DNA from 2 places in the Enterobacter sp. Taxon_8 genome. Region 2 is predicted to be linked to the other one. Evidence: predicted binding sites of a transcription regulator. Region 2 holds the regulator's gene; the other holds the start of a gene.
The links. Region 2 encodes CRP, which controls carbon source genes, mostly activating them, when cyclic AMP is high. Its sites were predicted from a motif close to ATGTGANNNNNNTCACAT; they were not measured.

Region 1 (3,419 bases), 1.8 Mb from region 2:
ACGCGAGCTGAAGCTGTTCCCGGTGAAAGGCGTCGGCACAACCTCCGGGCTGCTGTTTGAAGACGACGGTGAAAGCTGGGGCTACCAGAACGGCAATGCGCTGTGGGTGGATTGGGAGATGGTGTGCGACGGCGCAACCATCAACCTGAAGGTGAACGCGCGCGGGGATTATCGTCCAGCGTGGAAAGCGCTGAAAGTGTCGTTACCGGCGGGGGAGAAACGTACGCTGCGGGTGAACGGGGTTGAAGGGAGTGAGTGGGTGCTCTGAAGATTGCCGGGTGGCGGCTTCGCCTTACCCGGCCTACAACGTCACCCGTCGGCCCGGTAAGCGAAGCGCCACCGGGCTTTTTTTTAGCCGTCGATACCTTTGCTGCGCAGGTAATCTTCGTAGTTACCGGTGAAGTCCACCACGCGCTCTGGCGTAATTTCGATCACGCGGGTCGCCAGGGAGCTGACGAACTCACGGTCGTGAGAGACGAAGATCAGGGTGCCCTGATACATCTCCAGCGCCATGTTCAGGGATTCGATCGATTCCATATCCAGGTGGTTAGTCGGTTCGTCCATCACCAGGATGTTTGGTTTTTCCATCATCAGCTTGCCGAACAGCATGCGTCCCTTCTCACCACCGGAAAGCACTTTAGCCGGCTTCTTGATGTCGTCCTGGCTGAACAGCAGACGACCCAGAATGCTGCGTACCGCCTGCTCGTCGTCGCCTTCCTGCTTCCACTGGCTCATCCAGTCGAAGACGGTCAGGTCATTCTCGAACTCATATTCATGGTCCTGCGCGTAGTAACCAATCTGCGCGTTTTCGGACCATTTTACGGTGCCGTTGTCCGGCTGCAGTTCGCCGACCAGGGTTTTCAGCATGGTGGACTTACCCACGCCGTTGGCGCCCAGAATGGCAATCTTCTCGCCCACTTCCAGCAGCAGGTTGAAGTTTTTAAACAGCGGGCCTTCATCGAAGCCTTTGGTAAGAGCTTCCACTTCCAGCGCGTTACGGAACAGCTTCTTGTCCTGCTCGAAGCGGATGAACGGGTTTTGACGGCTGGAGGCTTTAACCTCTTCCAGCTTGATTTTATCAATCTGACGGGCGCGCGAGGTCGCCTGACGCGATTTAGAGGCGTTAGCGCTGAAGCGGCTGACGAAGGACTGCAGGTCGGCAATCTGCGCTTTCTTCTTGGCGTTGTCCGCCAGCAGACGTTCACGCGCCTGGGTGGCCGCCGTCATGTACTCGTCGTAGTTGCCCGGATACACGCGCAGCTCGCCGTAGTCCAGATCCGCCATGTGCGTACAGACCATATTCAGGAAGTGACGGTCGTGCGAGATGATGATCATGGTGCTGTCGCGATCGTTCAGCGTCTGCTCCAGCCAGCGGATGGTGTCGATGTCCAGGTTGTTCGTCGGTTCGTCGAGCAGCAGGATGTCCGGGTTAGAGAACAGCGCCTGTGCCAGCAGCACACGCAGCTTCCAGCCTGGCGCGACTTCGCTCATCGGGCCGTAATGTTGTTCAACAGGGATCCCCACGCCCAGCAGCAGCTCGCCCGCGCGCGCTTCCGCAGAGTAACCGTCCATCTCGCCGTACTGCGTTTCCAGATCGGCCACCTTATAGCCATCTTCTTCGCTCATTTCGGCCAGCGCGTAAATGCGATCGCGCTCCTGCTTCACTTCCCACAGCTCCGCGTGCCCCATGATCACGGTGTCGAGCACGGTGAACTCTTCGAAGGCGAACTGATCCTGACGCAGCTTACCGATACGCTCGTTAGGGTCGAGCGAGACGTTGCCGAGGGTCGGCTCCAGATCGCCGCCGAGGATCTTCATAAAGGTGGATTTTCCGCTACCGTTGGCACCAATCAGGCCGTAACGGTTGCCGCCGCCAAATTTGACGGAAATGTTTTCGAACAGCGGCTTACTGCCAAACTGCATAGTGACGTTGCTGGTAACTAACACGGGGAGATTCCTGCGAAAAGTGTGATAAACATGGCATTATGCCACAATTCCGAATTGAGATCCCGTGTTGCGGCAATCCACTAAACTTTAACAAAATCGAAAAAAATGTGATTTCGTACACATCTGAATTCCCTGTTAGCGGGAATGCACATATAATGCGCTCCCATCACAGATTCAGACTTATCAACTCATCGCCAGAATGGCTTAGATACCTCGCACAACATGAACATGAAATTAACAACGCTTTTTGCGGCGGCGTTAGCCGTAGTAGGTTTTTGTAAGACCGCGTCTGCGGTGACGTATCCCCTGCCAACAGACGGTAGCCGTCTGGTAGGCCAGAACCAGGTTGTGACGGTACCAGAAGGTAACTCTCAGCCGCTGGAGTATTTCGCGGCGCAGTACCAGCTGGGCCTGTCTAACATGCTGGAAGCAAACCCGGGCGTTGACCCGTATCTGCCAAAAGCGGGTACCGTGCTGAATATTCCTCAGCAGCTGATCCTGCCGGATACCGTTCATGAAGGTATCGTGATTAACAGTGCCGAAATGCGTCTGTATTACTACCCGAAAGGCACCAACACCGTTATCGTGCTGCCAATCGGTATCGGCCAGCTGGGTAAAGACACCCCGATGAACTGGACCACGAAAGTCGAGCGTAAGAAAGCGGGCCCAACCTGGACGCCGACTGCCAAAATGCACGCGGAATACATCGCTGCGGGCGAACCGCTGCCAGCCGTAGTACCGGCAGGCCCGGATAACCCGATGGGTCTGTATGCCCTGTACATTGGTCGCCTGTACGCTATCCACGGTACTAACGCCAACTTCGGTATCGGCCTGCGCGTGAGCCACGGCTGCGTGCGCCTGCGTAACGATGACATTAAATTCCTGTTCGAAAACGTGCCGGTCGGTACGCGCGTGCAGTTCATCAACGAACCGGTGAAAGCGACCTCTGAGCCAGACGGCAGCCGCTACATCGAAGTGCACAACCCGCTGTCCACCAGCGAAGACCAGATCAACAACAACGAAGTCGTCCCTGTTACGCTGAACAGCGCGGTACAGGCGGTGACTTCTCAGCCTGACGTAGAAACGGCGATTGTTGACCAGGCCGTGCAGAACCGCTCCGGTATGCCGGTGCGTTTGAACTGATAGAGAAGCATTAAAAAAGCGGGCCTCGTTGCCCGCTTTTTTTTACCCGTTATTCACGATCACAATCCCGCCGTGGTCGTACCGATAGTGACAGTGGGCATACTCCAGCGCTGTGCCATCTTCCAGATAAATGACCTGCTCCACCTCCAGAACCGGATCGGTTTCCTCGCAGACCAGATGCTCCCTGTCCAGCGCGCTGGGCTTAAGCGCCCGCACCACCCGATACGACCCCATAATTTTCAGCCCCAGCGTCTCCTGCACGTACTGGAACACTGAACCTTCAAGATGATTTTTCGTCAGGCCCGGCACCAGATTCATCGGCATCACCG
Region 2 (3,419 bases):
CGCTTGAGCAAAAGGTCAACGATGTAAAGCGCCAGCTGAAAAGCGGCGACGTGGTGCTGGTGTGGTCAGAACTGCATGAGACGGTCAATATCATGCCCCGCAACGCGTTTCACGGCTGATCTTCCACCCTTTTCAGTCAGGGAGTTGCTATGTCTGCCAGACATCCGGTTATAGCCGTTACGGGGTCGAGTGGTGCGGGAACCACCACCACAAGCCTCGCATTTCGCAAGATTTTCGCCCAGCTGAATCTCCGTGCGGCGGAGGTCGAGGGCGACAGCTTTCACCGCTACACGCGTCCTGAAATGGACATGGCCATCCGTAAGGCGCGCGATCTGGGTAAACACATCAGCTACTTCGGCCCGGAGGCCAACGACTTCGGCCTGCTGGAACAAACCTTTATCGAGTATGGTCAGAGCGGCAAAGGGCAGTCCCGCAAGTATCTGCATACCTATGATGAAGCCGTTCCCTGGAATCAGGTGCCGGGAACCTTTACCCCATGGCAACCGCTGCCGGAACCCACTGACGTCCTGTTTTACGAAGGATTACACGGCGGCGTGGTCACCCCGCAACACGATGTGGCGCGCCACGTGGACCTGCTGGTCGGTGTGGTCCCTATCGTGAACCTGGAGTGGATCCAGAAGCTGACGCGCGACATGAGCGAACGTGGCCATTCGCGAGAGGCGGTAATGGACTCGGTGGTACGCTCCATGGAAGATTACATCAACTTCCTGACGCCGCAGTTCTCCCGCACCCATATCAACTTCCAGCGCGTGCCGACGGTGGATACCTCCAACCCGTTTGCCGCCAAAAGTATCCCATCCCTGGATGAGAGCTTTGTGGTGATCCATTTCCGCAATCTCGAAGGCATTGATTACCCCTGGCTACTGGCCATGCTGCAGGGCTCGTTTATTTCGCACATGAATACATTGGTCGTGCCGGGCGGAAAAATGGGGCTGGCGATGGAGCTCATCATGACGCCGCTGGTGGAGCGACTGATGGAAGGGAAGCAGATTGCGTGAGCATGTTCCCTCTCCCTGTGGGAGAGGGTTAGGGTGAGGGCATCAACACGCACGATGCCCCATCAATCACGCCTCGATCACTTCATACGAATGCGTGATTTTTACCGCTTTCTCCAGCATTAATGCCACAGAGCAGTACTTCTCCGCAGACAGATCCACCGCACGCGAGACCGCCGCGTCTTTTAGTTCTTTACCTGTGACCACAAAGTGCAGGTTAATATGGGTGAACAGACGTGGCGCCTCTTCACGCCGTTCTGAGGTGAGTTTAACCTCACAATCCGTCACGTCATGACGACCTTTTTGCAGAATCGACACCACGTCAATGGCGCTGCATCCGCCTGCCGCCATCAGCACCATTTCCATTGGGCTTGGCGCTTTATCGCCGGAGTTACCGTCCATTAAAATCTGGTGCCCTGACGCGGATTCGCCCAGGAACGTTAAACCTTCAACCCATTTCACGCGCGCTTGCATATTCTTAAACTCCAACGTTGCATTTTTGGTGACAGATTACGCGTGCGTTACATTTCTCGCAATGGAAGGCGACCTGCATCATGCTGAAGCGAGACACCAGGAGACACGCGGCGAAAGCTATGCTAAAACACTCTGGATGCTACAGTAATACATTGACGTTACACATGTATGCAGAGGACATCAAACTTTACTGGCTGCGAAACGTTACGGTAGCCGACTTCCCAGGGTATGGGTAAGAATTCGATTGCAACCCCAGAGTCCGGATGCATCTGATGACTCTGGTGACAGCTTATAACAGAGGATAACAGCGCATGGTGCTTGGCAAACCGCAAACAGACCCGACTCTCGAATGGTTCTTGTCTCATTGCCACATTCATAAGTACCCATCAAAGAGCACGCTGATTCACCAGGGTGAAAAAGCGGAAACGTTGTATTACATCGTTAAAGGCTCGGTGGCAGTGCTGATCAAAGATGAAGAAGGGAAAGAGATGATCCTTTCTTATCTGAACCAGGGCGATTTCATCGGTGAACTGGGCCTGTTTGAAGAGGGCCAGGAACGTAGCGCCTGGGTTCGTGCAAAGACAGCATGTGAAGTGGCTGAAATTTCTTACAAGAAGTTCCGTCAGCTGATTCAGGTTAATCCTGACATTCTGATGCGTCTTTCTTCCCAGATGGCACGCCGTCTGCAGGTCACCTCAGAGAAAGTGGGTAACCTCGCCTTCCTGGACGTTACCGGCCGTATCGCACAAACCCTGCTGAACCTGGCGAAACAGCCAGACGCCATGACCCACCCGGACGGCATGCAAATTAAAATTACCCGTCAGGAAATTGGTCAGATCGTCGGTTGCTCCCGTGAAACAGTAGGCCGTATCCTGAAAATGCTGGAAGATCAAAACCTGATCTCCGCCCACGGTAAAACCATCGTGGTCTACGGAACGCGTTAATTCCGCTTAAACGGCGTGCCATCGCAAGGTGTCACGCCGTTTTTGTCTCTACTCCCCATGTGGCGCAGGCTGATCTATCACCCGGAAGTTAACTACGCACTGCGACAAACGCTGGTGTTGTGTCTTCCTGTGGCCATAGGCCTGATCCTCGGACATCTTCAGCAGGGCCTGCTGTTTTCCCTCGTGCCCGCCTGCTGCAACATCGCCGGTCTGGACACGCCGCATAAGCGCTTTTTCAAACGCCTGATCGTTGGCGGCTGCCTGTTTGCGGGCTGTAGCCTCGCCGTACAGCTTTTACTGGCTCGTGATATCCCGCTGCCGCTGATCCTGACCGTGCTGGCGATGACCCTCGGCGTCACGGCGGAAATCAGTTCGCTGCACGCCCGCCTGCTTCCCGCGTCGCTGATTGCGGCCATCTTCACGCTGAGTCTCGCCGGGAATATGCCGGTGTGGGAGCCGCTGCTGATCTACGCTCTGGGGACGCTCTGGTACGGGCTGTTTAACTGGTTTTGGTTCTGGCTGTGGCGGGAACAGCCGCTGCGCGAATCCCTGAGCCTGCTCTATGTGCAGCTTGCGGATTACTGCGAGGCCAAATACACCCTGCTCACCCAGCATACCGATCCGGAAAAATCCTTACCGCCGCTGCTGACGCGCCAGCAGAAGGTGGTGGATCTCATAAGCCAGTGCTATCAGCAGCTACACATGCTCGCCGCCAACAAGAACCACGAGTACAAACGCCTGCTGCGCACCTTCCAGGTCGGGCTGGATCTACAGGAACATATCTCCGTGAGCCTGCACCACCCGCAGGAGGTACAAAAGCTGGTCGAGCGCAGCCACGCCGAAGCGGTGATCCGCTGGAACGCGCAGACCGTCTCCGCACGCCTGCGGGTGCTGGCCGATGATATTCTCTACCACCGCTACCCGACGCGCTTTAACATGGATAAACAGCTCGGCGCGCTGGAGAAAATCGCCCGCCAGCATCCGG

Region 1: AC4IBF_RS14905 (ABC-F family ATPase) is a predicted target of CRP. The motif match lies at 1,967-1,984, and genes of this name have one in related genera.

The regions. Positions count from the first base shown of each region.
Region 1 covers NZ_CM177989.1:3,127,269-3,130,687, forward strand. The annotation lists gene AC4IBF_RS14900 (glycoside hydrolase family 31 protein) at 1-268, shown strand, start outside; gene AC4IBF_RS14905 (ABC-F family ATPase) at 352-1,947, opposite strand; gene ldtB (L,D-transpeptidase) at 2,170-3,090, shown strand; gene AC4IBF_RS14915 (GntR family transcriptional regulator) at 3,133-3,419, opposite strand, start outside.
Region 2 covers NZ_CM177989.1:394,171-397,589, reverse strand. The annotation lists gene AC4IBF_RS01805 (YheU family protein) at 1-119, shown strand, start outside; gene AC4IBF_RS01800 (phosphoribulokinase) at 150-1,019, shown strand; gene AC4IBF_RS01795 (OsmC family protein) at 1,086-1,490, opposite strand; gene crp (cAMP-activated global transcriptional regulator CRP) at 1,802-2,434, shown strand; gene AC4IBF_RS01785 (YccS/YhfK family putative transporter) at 2,492-3,419, shown strand, end outside.